Regions from separate parts of the Paenibacillus sp. YAE3 genome, predicted to be linked through region 2. Evidence: riboswitches for the same ligand, from Rfam matches in the RefSeq annotation. Region 2 holds a riboswitch; the other holds the start of a gene.

Region 1 (6,739 bases), on a different contig from region 2:
CCTAATCTTATTGTGGATTATGAGTTTAGGGACCCCGGAAATGGAGGGTTGCCTGTTGATAAACTGGGTCACTCGAAACTGGAAGAGGTGTCCGGTGAACATACCTTTAATGGTAAGACTCGAATGTATGGCAACGCTACGAAAGGGTACGGAGCGGACAGTGCCGGCAGCTATTGGTATTGGACGGCAATTAATGAAGGGAAAGATGAAAAAGGTGGCGGATTTACGCTCGACATCGATCCAGTCGTTGATAAAGATATTTCTCGTAGTTACTCAGTAGGGGTTCGTTTTTCTTATGACAAGTTTAATCCTAATTGGACCAAAATCATTGATTATAAGGATAAAACGACTACAGAAGGATTTTATTTTACTGGTGATGGCGACAGAAAGTTGATGTTTTACAATGTAGGTACAAAAGGAGCAACAACTGCTGAACCAAAGCAAATTGTCGACATTATCGCTACAAGAAATAATGATTCGAAAATGTTTACTGCCTATATGATGATTAACGGGGAATTTCGCAAGGAAATTGAAATTAACGATTCAGGTGGAAAAGCTACCCCAATTGAGTTGCAAAATGGGAAAATTCGCTTCGGCTTTTTCCATGATGATCTTCCCACTATGGGGGTTGAGAGACCAGAAGGCGGCAAGGTGTATTCTATTAAATTCTGGGATGGAGCCATCACGCCTGCAAAAGCACTGGAAGCTACAGCGGTTAAGGGAACTGAAGCCGGAACGAAAATAACAGCCACACCTGAGAGTGGAAATTCTTTGATGGTGCTTGTTTCTGACACGCTTCTCCCATTTCCGCTTCAAGGGGAAGATGTTCCAGCGGGTGCTCAAGAATACACCTCGGGTTCTGACCTCAAAGGTGTAGATGCGAACACGAACAAATATGTTGGCGTCTATGAGGTTGATTCAAATGGAAAAATTGTTGGGTTCAAGTTAATTACACTGACAGAGAATGAGATTTTACCTCCTCCTTCTCCAGCCTTAGAGATCACTGAACCAAGTGGTACGGTGAACGTAACGAAACCTGCGATCAAAGGGAAAACGGAAGCAGGTACGGAAGTCACCGTAGTGATCAAAGACAAAGATGGCAACGTGGTTCCAAATGCCGGAGGAAAAGCCACTGTAGATGGAAACGGCGACTGGAGCTTTACACCATCGGAAGATTTGTCTGACGGAAAGTACACCATTGAAGTGACAGCTGAGAAAGACAGCAAAGTATCGAAAGTGTCAAGAGACATTACTGTGGATACGACAAACGTTGTCGACAAATCCGCGCTGAAACAGAAAGCGGAGGAAATCAACGGCAAGATCGCTGCAAGCGAATTGACCGGGTCCGACTACACCTCGGCAAGCTGGAACAATCTGACTAGCGCGCTTGATGCAGCAGAAAGCGTACTGCGTGATCCTGGTGCGACCCAGGATCAGGTAAACCAGGCTTTGGCTGCTCTGCAAGAGGCTGAGAAGAATCTGGTGAAGGTAGGCGGGGAGCTGGATGGACTGAAGCTTGCTGGACTGATCGAAGACGGTCAGGAAAAGCCGATCAATCTGACTCCGGATGTTGATTTGGAGAAATACAAGCATTATCAAGCTACGGTAACGGACGACGTATACGCTATCAGTCTGGATCCGAAGGCGAAACATCCGGACGAGACTCAGGTGAAGGTATACGTGAACAACACGGAGTATTCTGCCGATGAGTGGAGTAACCTTCCATTGAATGTAGGCGACAACACGATTATCGTTAGTGTTCAAGATAAGGCTGGCAAGGAAATCGATAAGTACACCATTACCATCGTTCGCGGAAACGCGGCCAATAAATTGGAATCGTTAGTTCCTTCTGTAGGAAGTCTGTCTCCGGCTTTCGATCCGAATCAGGATACCTACACGATGAGCGTAAGTAACAGCGTGTATCAGATTCAATTGACGCCGAAGGCACTGGATCCAAACGCTACGATTCAAATTCGCGTAAATGACGGGGAATAGAAAGAAGTCCCTAGTGGTCAGATCAGCGATGATCTCGCGCTAAATGTGGGTCTGAATAACATTGTCGTAAAAGTTACCGGTAAAGACGGCAGCTTCAAAGAATATACCGTGAAGGTAACGAGAGAAACCAGCAGCAACACTGGCGGCGGCAGCACCGATGGCGGGAACTCGGGCACAGGCAATACAACTCCACCACCAACGACAGACCCTGTGAAACCGGGGAACATCATCACAACCGATAACGGTTCGAATGTATCGTTTGCTTCGGGTACGGTAAACGGTGACCAAGCGACGGTTACGATCGATAAGGACAAGCTGTCCGGCATTCTGGCGGACGGTAAAGGACATAAACTCGGCATCAGCGTACCGGGTAAGGGCGATGTTGAAGTTCGAGGATTGACGCTTGAAGGCTTGAAAAAGATCGCCGATACCGGCTCCAGCCTGGAAATTGAAGATGTGCTGGCGATTTATCCGGTTCCTGCAGGACAGCTTGATGTGGATGCCATTAGCAAACAATTCGGCAACGCGCCGCTCAGCGATATTGCCGCTAACATCAAAATCAAACGTTCTGCGGACGATCTGGCCAAGCTTGCCCGTGAGAAGGCAGCTCAAGGCGGTTATGAACTGCTTGTGCATCCGGTAGATCTTGACTTGAGCTTTATGCACGGCGGGAAAACGGATAGAGCGGGGTTGTTGAACGGGTATGCGCCGAAATACATCGCGCTTCCGGAAGGCATCGACCCGAACCGCATCACGACAGGCGTTATTGTGAACCCGGACGGCAGCGTGTTCCATGTGCCGACGGTCGTCACGAAGGTGAATAACCGGTATTTCGCACTCATCAATGATTTGCGCAGCAGCGGTACCTATTCGGTGATTTGGAATCCGCAGGATTTCGAGGATGTCCAGTATCATTGGGGCAGAGCGGACGTAAACAACATTGCCGCAAGACTCGACCTGAAAGGCAACGGCGACAATACGTTCTCGCCAAACCGATATGTGACACGCTCCGAATTCGCTGAAATCGTCGTATTGGGCCTAGGTCTGATGCGTCAGGACGCGCCGCAAAACATCTACCCTGACGTGCCGTCGACGGCATGGTATCGGAATGCTGTAGCGCTCGCGGATGAATTTGATATTGTTCGCGGATATGAGGACGGCAACTTCAAAGGCGGACAGCAAATCACGAGAGAGCAAGGTTTTGCCATGATTGCTCGTGCATACCGCTTGATTCAATCCGTAAACGTGCCGAATCAGGAGCAAATCGCTTCTACGCTGGCACCATATGCGGATGGGGATAAAGTAGCTTCTTGGGCGAAAGCGGATGTTGCCCAGCTGATCGCAGCGGGAATTATCCAAGGCAATGGACCTAAGCATCTGAGCCCGAAAGCAGGAATGACGCGTGCGGAAGTCACTGCACTGATGGCAAGAATGCTGAAAGTAACGAACCTGATTGACAAGTAATGAAGCAACGCAAACAACCATTGATGACGACAAGTCGTCAATGGTTGTTTTTTTATCTGTTTAGTAATTCCTTCTGGTAACAACTTCTTTAATAGCAGGAGACTCTTCTAAAACCAGACCGATTCAGAAAATATTCAGAATTGTCTCATATAATGTCAAAAGAAGCTACTAAAGTACTAAATCCGACAAAATTCAACAACATTGAGGTTAGTAGATTAGCCTATGATTTTGAGGAAGGCTAACAAATAGGAAGTTTTACTGCAAATCTTACATATATACACTCGTACGAAAAGAGCAAACCCGCTTGAAAATCGGGGACGCAAAGCTAAAGGGGCTAAAGGGAGCCAAGTGCCTATGCCAGCCAGCTGCCGAATACGACGGAAAACTCCGTCTACTGGCGCTTGCTATTGGATGGAGTTTTTATTTTTTTAGGTATTCTATTGAAGGAGCCCGTTGCTGTAAGGACCGGCCGTAATCCTTATCGGTTTTCTGCCAATTGATTTCTGCAGCTCGTGTGATCCTGACATAGCAGTTAAAAAAGTGAAAAAAGAGGTGGACAAGGGTAGCTAAAAGAGTGCATTGATAACTTTTACACAAGAAAGGAATGATCTATTTGCTAAGCAACAACATTAGATTACGGAAAATAGGGATGATGTTCCTGATTTTTTCTCTTGTCTTCACGGGTCTAGGGGCAAGCTTAGGGACTCCAGTCAGCTATGCTGCTTCTTCGGAAGTTTATGTAGCTAGTGGCGGCAATGATAGCACAGGGGATGGAACTAAAGAGAATCCTTATAAGACATTGAACAAAGCCTATCAAGAGGTTGATAACGGGGGAACGATATATGTCAAGGACGATATCACATTGCCACCACCCTTTGATATGAATGCTGCCAAGAAGTTTACGATTACTACGGACCCTGAAGCCGATAAGCCTGCTGTGATTCATCGTGGTTCAAAGAGCAGCGGTTCAAAAACACTTTTTGGTCTTAATAGCGGTCACCTTACTTTGAAAAATATCGTTATTGACGGTGGGAGTGAATTAGTAGATGGAAGGATATTTAATATAGGTAGTTCAAAACTGACCATTGAAAAAGACACTATTTTACGCAACAATTATGACACTATAGGAGGAAGCGCAATCATTCTCCTAAACCAAACTTCGGTCCTAGAAATGAATGGTGGAAAAATTACAGGTAATATGCATGCGAATTCAAGTGCGGTCCTTATTAATATAGCTGGTGCAAGATTCACTATGACTGGAGGCGAAATCACTGGGAATAGTGGTGGTGGAGTTCAAGTAAAAGCTGGTGAGTTTGACCTTTCAGGCAATGCAGTCATTACTGGGAATACGTTTGGGGAATCGGAGCGAAACGTTTATCTGGAAGGTTCTAAAAATATTACTCTAAGTGGAGACTTTACCGGGCAAGCGGGTATTACCGCACAAAATCGTATGATTCCGGGAAAACAGTTTGGACAAGCAAATTCCAGAGATTTGAAAGGGATCGAAAATCTGGTTGCAGACTCAGGCGGTCTTCTTGCAAGTTATGGAGAAAACAATACTTTAGTATGGAAAACGACGCCTGGCGGGGTAAAAGGTAGCAATGTATCCTTATGGCTAAAAGCAGATGACGGTGTAACAGCCGGTGGCGACGGTACGCTTCCAGGTTGGAAAGATCAGATTGGCAAGAATAGTTTTTCTATTGTGGGAACAGCACCAACCTATCAATCGGATGGTGTAAACTTTAACCCTGTCGTTAATTTTGGTAAGAACGGGTATTTGCGGGGCGATACCGAGATTAACATGACGGAAGCATATACCGTAGCCGCATGGAATGGAGATAAGGGGACGGATCGGGGCGCTATCCTTTCTCCAATAGTACAAACGGGTATAAGCCACCAGGCCATGTATTTCTTCTTTTCTTACCAAAGTAAATTTTATACCGGAATCTTCCCTCTATCTGATGCACAGAACAGCGCAGGTAAATATATGGAAGCGGGTCCTCCTGAAAATGGGGAATACGGTTTATGGAATGCAGCTCGTGATAAAGAAGGTAGTATATACAGAAAAAATGGTAGTCCAGCGCTCACCAACTCAGTACCTGGACTCGAAAATCCTATGATTGGAGTACCACAGATAGGCAGAAGATCTGATAATACCACTCCTTCTTACCTTAACGGAAATGTTGCTGAAATTATCGTCTTAAATAAAAAAGCCACGCCTGAGGAACGTAATAAGGTAGAAAGTTACCTTGCTCTGAAGTACGGTATTACGTTAAATGATGGTAAGAGTAACTATTATGATGCTGCTGGTAACCAAGTGTGGGTAGCAGATGCAAATTACACGAAAAATATTGCAGGTATTGGCCGTGATGATGCGGGGAGCTTGTATCAAAAGCAAAGCCGTAGCATTAATACAGGTGACCAAGTAGCGATTGGTATCGGCGAACTGGCTGAAACGAACGCGCTTAATACTAATCTGCTTACAGATAAGCAATATCTGATCTGGGGCGATAATGGAAAAGGGCTTGTTTTTGACCAGCAAATTGGAAATGTAAACCATGCCCAGCGTGTATGGAAGGTACAAAACACTGGTGCAGTTGGTCAAGTTCAAGTAGCAATCCCTACAAGTGCTATTCCTGCCGGAAAAAAGTTGCTTGTAAGTAATAGTGAGGCAGATTTTAATTCCGCTAAGGGATATGAATTAGCGATCAAAGATCTTAACGGTGTAGAATATTATGTAGCTACAGTATCGGATGGATTAACGAATGGACAGTTCTTCACATATGGTGTGGAAGCGCCAAAAGTGAAAACAGCTACTCTTGAAGAGGTTACAACTGGTGGGAAAGAGATTACTCTAACCTTCGATCAAGAGATTGAACTAACTGATTTAACTGGTCTTACGGTTAAAATTGGTGCGAAAGAGCTTTCGATTAATGACTTCGAAATAGGAACAGATGGCAAGACATTAATCTTGAAGACAACTGAAGATATTAAATCTGATGATATTGTTGAAGTGTCTTATCTGGCTTCTAAAGGTAACATAAAAGGAACAAACGGTGCGCCTGTTCAAGATTTTACAAAAGTCGTGGAAAACAAGCTAACACCAGCTACTCCATTAGCTGCACCAAGCAATGTGAAAGTGACTGGAGATCAGTTAACATGGGATGCAGTCGAAAATGCAGGAAGCTACGAAGTGAGCATAACGGATAGTAAAGGCAATGTAACACCAGTTTCTGTACCAAGCGGAACGACACTAGACTTGTCGACTCTAGAACCACCG
Region 2 (8,291 bases):
ACCGGGTAGGCGTATACGACATACCGGTCGGGAGCGGCACCTACGTAACGAAAAGGATAACACGTCGAAACGACGAGAACTTCTTTTCCCATCGGTCGAATGACGGAGGTGTCGTCTTTATCGACGATTTTTGTGCTCGCTATTTCGTATTCGAAGGAACCGTAAGGCATTTTGACGATGAAACGATCGCCGATCCCAAGCTCGCCGAACTTGCGGAACACCGTATCGCGGTGCCCGGATAACAATATTTGCTCGCCGTCGGACGGTAACACGGTACCGCTATAATGCCCAACGCCTTTTTCCAGCATCTCTTCATCCGTGCCTTCAATGATTGGCAATTCCGCCTTGATCTTTGGTATCTCCAGCAATCCAATCACGTCATTATCGGCGGGATGGAACTGTTCCCGCGTTACAGTGGGATTAGGGGCGGCTTTGGCTGCGGGCGATGGCTTCGTTACCGGAAGCTCGTCGGATTTTGAGCCGACCAAAGCCTCTGCCTGGGCCAGCGCCTTTTTTAATTGGATCTGATGTTCAACGTATTGGTAAACGGCAATGGATACAATAAGGATCCCAAGGGCCATCAATACGGCTCCCGCTTTCTTCCTCAAATTATTCCCCCCTGCCTTTTCATATAGAAGAAAACACCTTTCGCGCAGAAAAGTGTTTTCTTCATATCAGATATAACGATTATACCTTACGTTTTCTCCATAACAAAAGCAATCCTGCCAGCAAAATAACCATGCCGATGAACCCTAGGTTGTAAACGTTCGTTGCCGTATTCGGCAGCTTGCTGCCGGATTGTTCTCCCGGCGAAGGAGCTTTGCCAGACTCCCCGGCAACGGCTCCGTTATCTTCCAACGGAGATCCTGAGCCGTCGCCCGCATCCGGAGCCGTTCCGGTTCCAGGACTTGTTGGCGTCGTACCTGGTCCTGGATTCGACGGCGTTCCGCTTCCCGGATTCGTTGGCGTCGTGCCGGTTCCCGGTTTGGTCGGCTCAGGGGTAGTTCCTGGAACCGTTGTTCCCGGTTCAGTACCCGTTCCCTTCACGTCGACCGTCACCACCGACGTCGTCGTGCCGCCGCGGCCGTCGCTTACGATCACCGTAAAGCTGTCGCTGCCGGTATAATCACGGTCCGGTACATAGGTCCACGTTCCGTCCGGATTCACGGTAACGCTGCCGTGCTTCGGTTCGCTTCCTTTCGTATACGTCAGCTTGTCGCCGTCCACGTCCGTACCTTCTATCTTACCGGTTGCCGGCGTGTTGATCGTCGTTTCCGCATTATAGGAAGGCACGCTTGGTACTTGATTTGGTTTTCCTGGGTCCGTGCCCGGATTCGGCGTAGTGCCCGGGCTTGTTCCCGGATCGGTTCCCGGGGTTGTTCCCGGATCCGTACCTGGGTTCGTGCCAGGGTTCGTCGCAGGTTCCTTCACGTCGACCGTGATCGTCACCGTGGTTTTTCCACCTTTGCTATCCTCCACGATCACCGTAAAGCTGTCTCCTCCTACATAGCCAGGCTCTGGCGTATAGGTCCATGTTCCATCCGGATTGACCGTCACGGTACCATGTTCCGGATCTTTGCCTTTGGTATACGTCAATGGATCGCCATCCGGATCGGTGCCATAAACCGTATCCGTTACGGATTTGCCTTTTTCCGTCGTTACCGTTTCATCCGAAGCGGTTGGCGGACGGTTCGCTGGCGGAGTCGGCTTGTCCGGTTCCGTCACACCGACGGTAATCTTCGACTCCGTTTTGCCTCCTCTGCCGTCATCCACGATCACTGTAAAGCTGTCTTCGCCTACATAACCCGGCGTCGGTACATAGATCCACGATCCATCCGGATTCACCGTGACTGTGCCGTGCTGCGGATCGCTTCCTTTGGTGAAGGTCAGCGGATCGCCATCCGGATCTGTTCCATCTACTCTGCCGGTGGCCGGCGTATCATTCGTTGTCGTTACGTTGTCATCCTTCGTCACCGGCTTTTGGTTCGGCTTGTCCGTTACGTTTACCGTGATGGTCGAAGTCGTAACCCCTCCGTTACCATCGCTTACGATGACCGTAAAGATATCCGGGCCGACATATCCCGGATCCGGTTTATACTCCCATGTCCCATCTGAATTCACGGTCACCGTGCCGTGCTTCGGATCAGTTTCGATGGCGAACGTCAACGTATCTCCTACATCGGGATCGGTTGCATACACCGTGCCTGTTACCGACTTGTCCTTCTCTGTCGTTACGTTGTAATTATCGGTTACCGGCGGGTAGTTTGGCGGATCCTCTACGTGAATCGTCACCGTCGAGGTGGTGGTTCCGCCTTTGCCGTCGTTGACTATAACCGTGAAGCTATCTTCACCGACGAAATCCTGATTAGGGGTGTATGTCCACGATCCGTCCGGATTGACGGTCACCGTACCGTTTGCCGGACCGCTTCCCTCTTTGAACGTCAGCGGATCGCCGTTTGCGTCCACGCCATATACGCTTCCGGTCACCGTCGTGTTCTTCCATGTCGTTTCTTCGAAATCCGGCGAAATCGGCGGACGGTTAACATCGACCGTAACGCCGTTGGAATTCCGGGTTTCATGATTCCCTGACAGCAAATTGTCGTATTCTACGGTCGCCTGATTGGCTACTGTAGTCGTTTTGTACTTCGAGAGCACTTTAACTTTGAATTGGACGGTCGTTCCTCCAGGCAGAACATCGATGTTCGGGATTCTGCCTGCCTGGCTTTCGTTCGCTCCGTTTCCTAAACGAACGACCACCCGATTATCGTTTGCCAGAAACTCTCCTTGGTCATCGCCGCTTTTATCGCTCAGCTTCCCGGCATTCGGGCCCGATACAATCTCCAAAGATCCAGGAACGTATTCAGTTCCGTCAGGAATATTATCCGTAAATACGGTGTTGGCCGATTCGTCGCCGCCATCGTTTTTAAAGTTGACCGAATACGTTAAGGTATCTCCCTCTTTTACGTTATCTGCCGGGGATACTGACTTGGTTACAACCCCGCAAGGGGCGGTGCCCAGAAAGATATCATCGAGGAAGTTGCCTGCTCCTATAACTCCGGTAGAAGTACTCACAGCCTCGAAACCGAAGCGAGTTACCGTTTGACCAGCGGGAACCGTATAGCTTCCTGTATAGGTTCCCCAAGCAGTGTTTCCATCGCTCATTTGTCTTTGAACTAGGGTATCGTAAGGGCTAGCCGTTGCTGCACCGATGCGAAGCTGCATGGTGTCAACCCCCCACCGGCCCATATGGGATAGACGCCAATAGATGGTTTGTCCAGGCGTTGTCTTCACATCCTGGTATAACATCCCATTTTCAAAAGCATTGAGTTCTGCCCATCTCTTTCCATCAGGCGGTGCTGGCCAGCTCTGAACATTTGAAGGGATTTTCTGTTCCCAGTTCCAAAGCTCAATGATAGGTTGCCCTTTAGCATCATCCGTTGTTTTCCAACCAGGCACATCGCGTTCATAATAATAAAGCCCCGATCCATCAACAGCAGTTCCTCTGGGAGCACCTTGCTCAAAGCTGCCGTTAGTTAACGCCACTCTTGGTCCACATACGCCAGGTGGTTTACTTGGTTCGGTGACATCAACGGTTATCGTCGTTTCCGTTTTGCCGCCTTTGCCGTCATCCATGATCACAGTGAAGCTATCCGGGCCGATATAGTCTTGGTTCGGCGTGTAAGTCCACGTTCCGTCCGGATTCACCGTCACCGTGCCGTTTTTTGGATCCGTGCCTTTGGTATAGGTCAACGTGTCATTATTCGGATCGGTGCCCTGAACGACGTCGGTCTTCGGTTTATTTTTTTCCGTAGTGACCTTCATATCCGACGCTGTCGGCGGCTGGTTTTGGTAGTAATCATTTTGCGGATCGAGCGTCTCGATCGGCGCGTACTCGGTTTTGAAATACCAGCTGTAGATATCATGCGTTTCATTATTCGGGTATCCCGTAGAGGCGGTAAAACCGGCATAATAAGGTTGTCCGGCAAAAATAGCGCCAAGATCCACATTATTTACATCCAGTACCACTTTTGAGCTTGCCCGATCCGGGGCAGTGCCCAGGCGAACCTGAACATTTTTGTTTAAACCGTCATAATCGATCCATGTATAATACGTAGTCCCGTTAGATAGAACAAAGTTGGTGCCATTGTCCCTATTATACTGGTCCAAATCCGTATATCTGCCAGAACCAACCTGGTTCGTCACCGACCCATTTTCCGCGAGTCCAATGTAATTGGCTGAAGGATCGTTATAAACCGTGTTTAGAAAAGTATCGTATTTAACCGCAAAACTCGGTTGAATCCCGTAATATCCCAACCCGCCTCCGTTGGCTTTTTGAGTGCCTGTACCTGTCTGGAGCGTGAAGGTCAATCCGTCACTTGCGCCTGCGTTGCCTGTACTCATTTTAAATGAGAAAGCCGTGCTGAATGAATAGTTGTCTTTAGGGTAAAGCGTATTTTTGTTAAAAATCGCTCCATACTTTTCTGTAAGATCCGGCGTCAATCGCACAAAATTCGTTCCCTGGGGAACTTCGGCAGTGCCGTCGATGGCAAATGACTGGTCGAAAGTATCTTGGGGAAACCCGTCGTATTTATACGTTAGCCATTTACCATCTGCTGCAGCTGCTTCAGCATTTTGACCGTTTAACGGTAGCATCGGGCTGCACGCGATGATCAAAGCAGCCATTGCATTGATTATCGATTTTCTTTTCATTGTTCTCCTCCCTTCTTCCAGCAGGAAGGCTTTGAAGCCGTTCCAGGGCTGTAAGCAAGTTTTATGACCGTCGATAATCCATACTCATCCATATCGCAAAAACTGGGGGCGGATTGTTTTGGCACGATTTGAAGTGTATGTAGTAGAGAGAGACATTCACAATATACTGGCTCTCGTCGCCTCGTTCATTCCCCTCCTTCTACGACGAACGTTTCGTAGTTCTCTCCAATGGCTCTCCCCTCCTTGCAGGCTCTCTTATCTATAGACAGGGCTTCTTACCCCAGCTATCAAAATAGTTAAAATTTTAAATATTCAAAAAAGAAAATCCCCGTCCAAAAGCAAACCAGACGGAGATTTCCGTCGTATTCGGCAGCTGGCTGGCAGTAGCATTTGCATATTGTCTGCAAATCCCTTAGCCCCTGTAGCTTTGCGTCCCCATTTTTCAATGGGTTTGCCATTAGTCGTACGAGACTCTATGTAGTTGAAATTTTTAACATTTACTTAAAAATATAATATATATGCATTGTAAGTTAGGGTCTAAAGTCTCATTTTGCAATATTTTCTTCGTTTTTGTCGTTTCTAGGAAGCGTGTTCGAATCACATGAGCATAAAAACGGCTGTCGAGATCTTCTCGACAGCCTGAACCCTTTTCGTATTAAAAAGTGTAATTTCTTTACGCCTTACGTCGTCTCCATAAAAGCAGTCCTGCCAGCAGTACAACCATGCCGATGAACCCTAGGTTGTAAACGTTCGTCGACGTATTCGGCAGCTTGCTGCCGGATTGTTCTCCCGGCGAAGGAGCTTTGCCAGACTCCCCGGCAACGGTTCCGTTGTCTTCCAACGGAGATCCAGATCCGTCGCCCGCATCCGGAGCCGTTCCGGTTCCAGGTCTTGTTGGCGTCGTACCTGGTCCTGGATTCGACGGCGTTCCGCTTCCCGGATTCGTTGGCGTCGTGCCGGTTCCCGGTTTGGTCGGATCAGGGGTAGTTCCTGGAACCGTTGTTCCCGGTTCAGTACCGGTTCCCTTCACGTCGACCGCCACCACGGACGTCGTCGTGCCGCCACGTCCGTCGCTTACGATCACCGTAAAGCTGTCGCTGCCGGTATAATCACGGTCCGGTACATAGGTCCACGTTCCGTCCGGATTCACGGTAACGCTGCCGTGCTTCGGATCGCTTCCTTTCGTATACGTCAGCTTGTCGCCGTCCGCGTCCGTACCTTCTATTTTTCCGGTTGCCGGCGTGTTGATCGTCGTCTCCGCATTATAGGAAGGAACGCTTGGTACTTGATTTGGTTTTCCTGGGTCCGTGCCCGGATTCGGCGTAGTGCCCGGACTTGTTCCCGGATCGGTTCCCGGGCTTGTTCCTGGATCCGTACCTGGGTTCGTGCCAGGGTTCGTCGCAGGTTCCTTCACGTCAACCGTGATCGTAACCTCCGTCTGACCGCCTTTACCGTCCTCCACGACCACCGTAAAGCTGTCTCCGCCTACATAGCCAGGCTCTGGCGTATAGGTCCATGTGCCATCCGGATTCACCGTCACCGTACCATGTTCCGGATCTTTGCCTTTGGTATACGTTAATGAATCGCCATCCGGATCGGTGCCGTAAACGGTATCCGTTACGGATTTGCCTTTTTCCGTCGTTACCGTTTCATCCGAAGCGGTTGGCGGACGGTTCGTTGGCGGAGTCGGCTTGTCCGTTACGTTAACCGTAATGGTCGAGGTCGTGTATCCGCCTTGGCCATCGCTTACGATGACCGTAAAGATATCCGGGCCGCTATATCCCGAGTCCGGTATATACTCCCACGTTCCGTCCGGACTCACCGTCACGGTCCCATGCTTTGGATCGCTTCCTTTGGTGAATGTAAGCGGGTCACCGTCAGGATCGGTTGCATACACGCTGCGGGACACCGTCGTACCCTGCTCCGTCGTTACGGTATCATTGCGGCTCTCTGGCGGCAGATTTGGCGGCTCCGTTACGTTCACGGTCACCTTTGAGGTGGAGGTTCCGCCCTTGCCGTCGCTCACCGTAACCTCAAAGCTATCCGTTCCAGTAAAATCGAGATCTGGAACGTACGTCCATGTTCCATCCGGATTCACCGTCACTGTACCGTGGGAAGGGTCGCTTCCTTTGGTAAAGGTCAGCGGGTCACCATCAGGATCTACTCCATACACGCTTCCAGTCACCGGCGTGTTTTTCCAAGTCGTTTCTTTAGGATCCGATGCGATTGGCGGCCGGTTGGCCGGTGGGTATACGCTCACTTCCACGCCCGGATTACTTGGAGTATTGATATTGTCGCCAGTCACTTCGGCCACGTTGCGAATGCTTTGGCCAGCTTGGCCTGGTTGGATCATTGCTTTGAATTGGACCGTGTGCCAATTGGTGTCCGAAATAACTCCGAACTGACCGACAACCTGACCTGCAGCATAATGTCCTTGGTCATCGCCTTCGGCATCCGTCACCGCTGTGCCGTCTACGCGAAGCGTGCCCGGAACATATTCCAGACCTGCCGGGATCGCGTCGGAGATCACCAGATTCGTGACCTGACTATCTGCTGCCGCGTTTCGGGTTTGAATCGTATATAATAGCGTGTCTCCCACTTCCGGATGGGCCGTATCCATGTTTCCAGCCGCTTTTTCCTGAAGTGCAAACTTTTTATCGGATTCAAGTACGGGAACCCGCGGATAAATGTTGATCGTCGTCGTCGGCTTGTCCGGAACGTCGATATTGTCCCCACCAACCGCTGCCGTATTTGCAATGTCCTTGCCTGCCTGGCCCGGCAGCACTGTCACTTGAAACGTAACGGTGTGCGATGCGGTATCTTTAATGATACCAAACTGACCGACTACCTTGCCTGAGGCATAATGCCCTTTGTCGTCCCCTTCAGCATCAGTGACAGACACGCCGTCCACCTTTAAGCTGCCCGGGACATACTGTAGCCCTGATGGAATTATATCCGAGATAACAAGGTTACTAATGAAGCTGTTAGCCACTTTGTTCCGGCTCTCTATCGTGTATAAAAGCGTATCTCCTACTTCCGGGTGGACCGTATCCGTGTTACCTGTCGCTTTTTGTTGAATGGCTGCCTTTTTCTGAGATTCAAGTTCAGGAGGATTAGGATCGAACTTCGGCGTAACCTCCGATGCTAGATCATAAATCAATCCCCCCGTCATTTCTCCGATGTAAGTGGTGCTCAAAGTATCACGGTTAAGTATATAGAATCTCGGATTACTCTGACCACTAACAATGAATATATTGCCGTTAGGTAAAAAGCTCATTCCTCTGAACCCGGCGGCTTCGACAGGGGAAGATATGGCGACACTGCGAACCATGGTAGACGTTCTTGGGTCCAACTGAACTAATGAGTTTCCTGCGTAAAACCATAGATAACCATTACTATCAAAAACCAAATCGCCCCCCATATCCCGGTATGACGGGAAACTATAATTCGTTACTTCATTTGATTGCTTTTGTCCCGTAGTTAAATCGTAGCTTCCTATATAAACCTTACCGTTAAGTCCATATACATAATAATATTTCCCTTCAAAAATGACAGAACTTCCGGCTATACCCTCTACTTGT

The links. Region 2 has a riboswitch for cyclic di-GMP ahead of AC27KL_RS23785 (Ig-like domain-containing protein). Riboswitches for the same ligand answer to the same signal wherever they lie in the genome.
Region 1: linked by a shared signal. The riboswitch ahead of AC27KL_RS24220 (DUF8202 domain-containing protein) and the one ahead of AC27KL_RS23785 (Ig-like domain-containing protein) in region 2 are both predicted to bind cyclic di-GMP.

Annotation. Positions count from the first base shown of each region.
Region 1 is NZ_BAAIYF010000016.1:132-6,870, reverse strand. It holds gene AC27KL_RS24230 (cadherin-like beta sandwich domain-containing protein) at 1-1,995, shown strand, start outside; gene AC27KL_RS24225 (S-layer homology domain-containing protein) at 2,041-3,459, shown strand; cyclic di-GMP riboswitch class I at 3,743-3,832, shown strand; partial or broken gene AC27KL_RS24220 (DUF8202 domain-containing protein) at 4,109-6,739, shown strand, end outside.
Region 2 is NZ_BAAIYF010000015.1:31,066-39,356, forward strand. It holds gene AC27KL_RS23780 (class D sortase) at 1-608, opposite strand, end outside; gene AC27KL_RS23785 (Ig-like domain-containing protein) at 688-4,710, opposite strand; cyclic di-GMP riboswitch class I at 5,076-5,176, opposite strand; gene AC27KL_RS23790 (Ig-like domain-containing protein) at 5,384-8,291, opposite strand, start outside.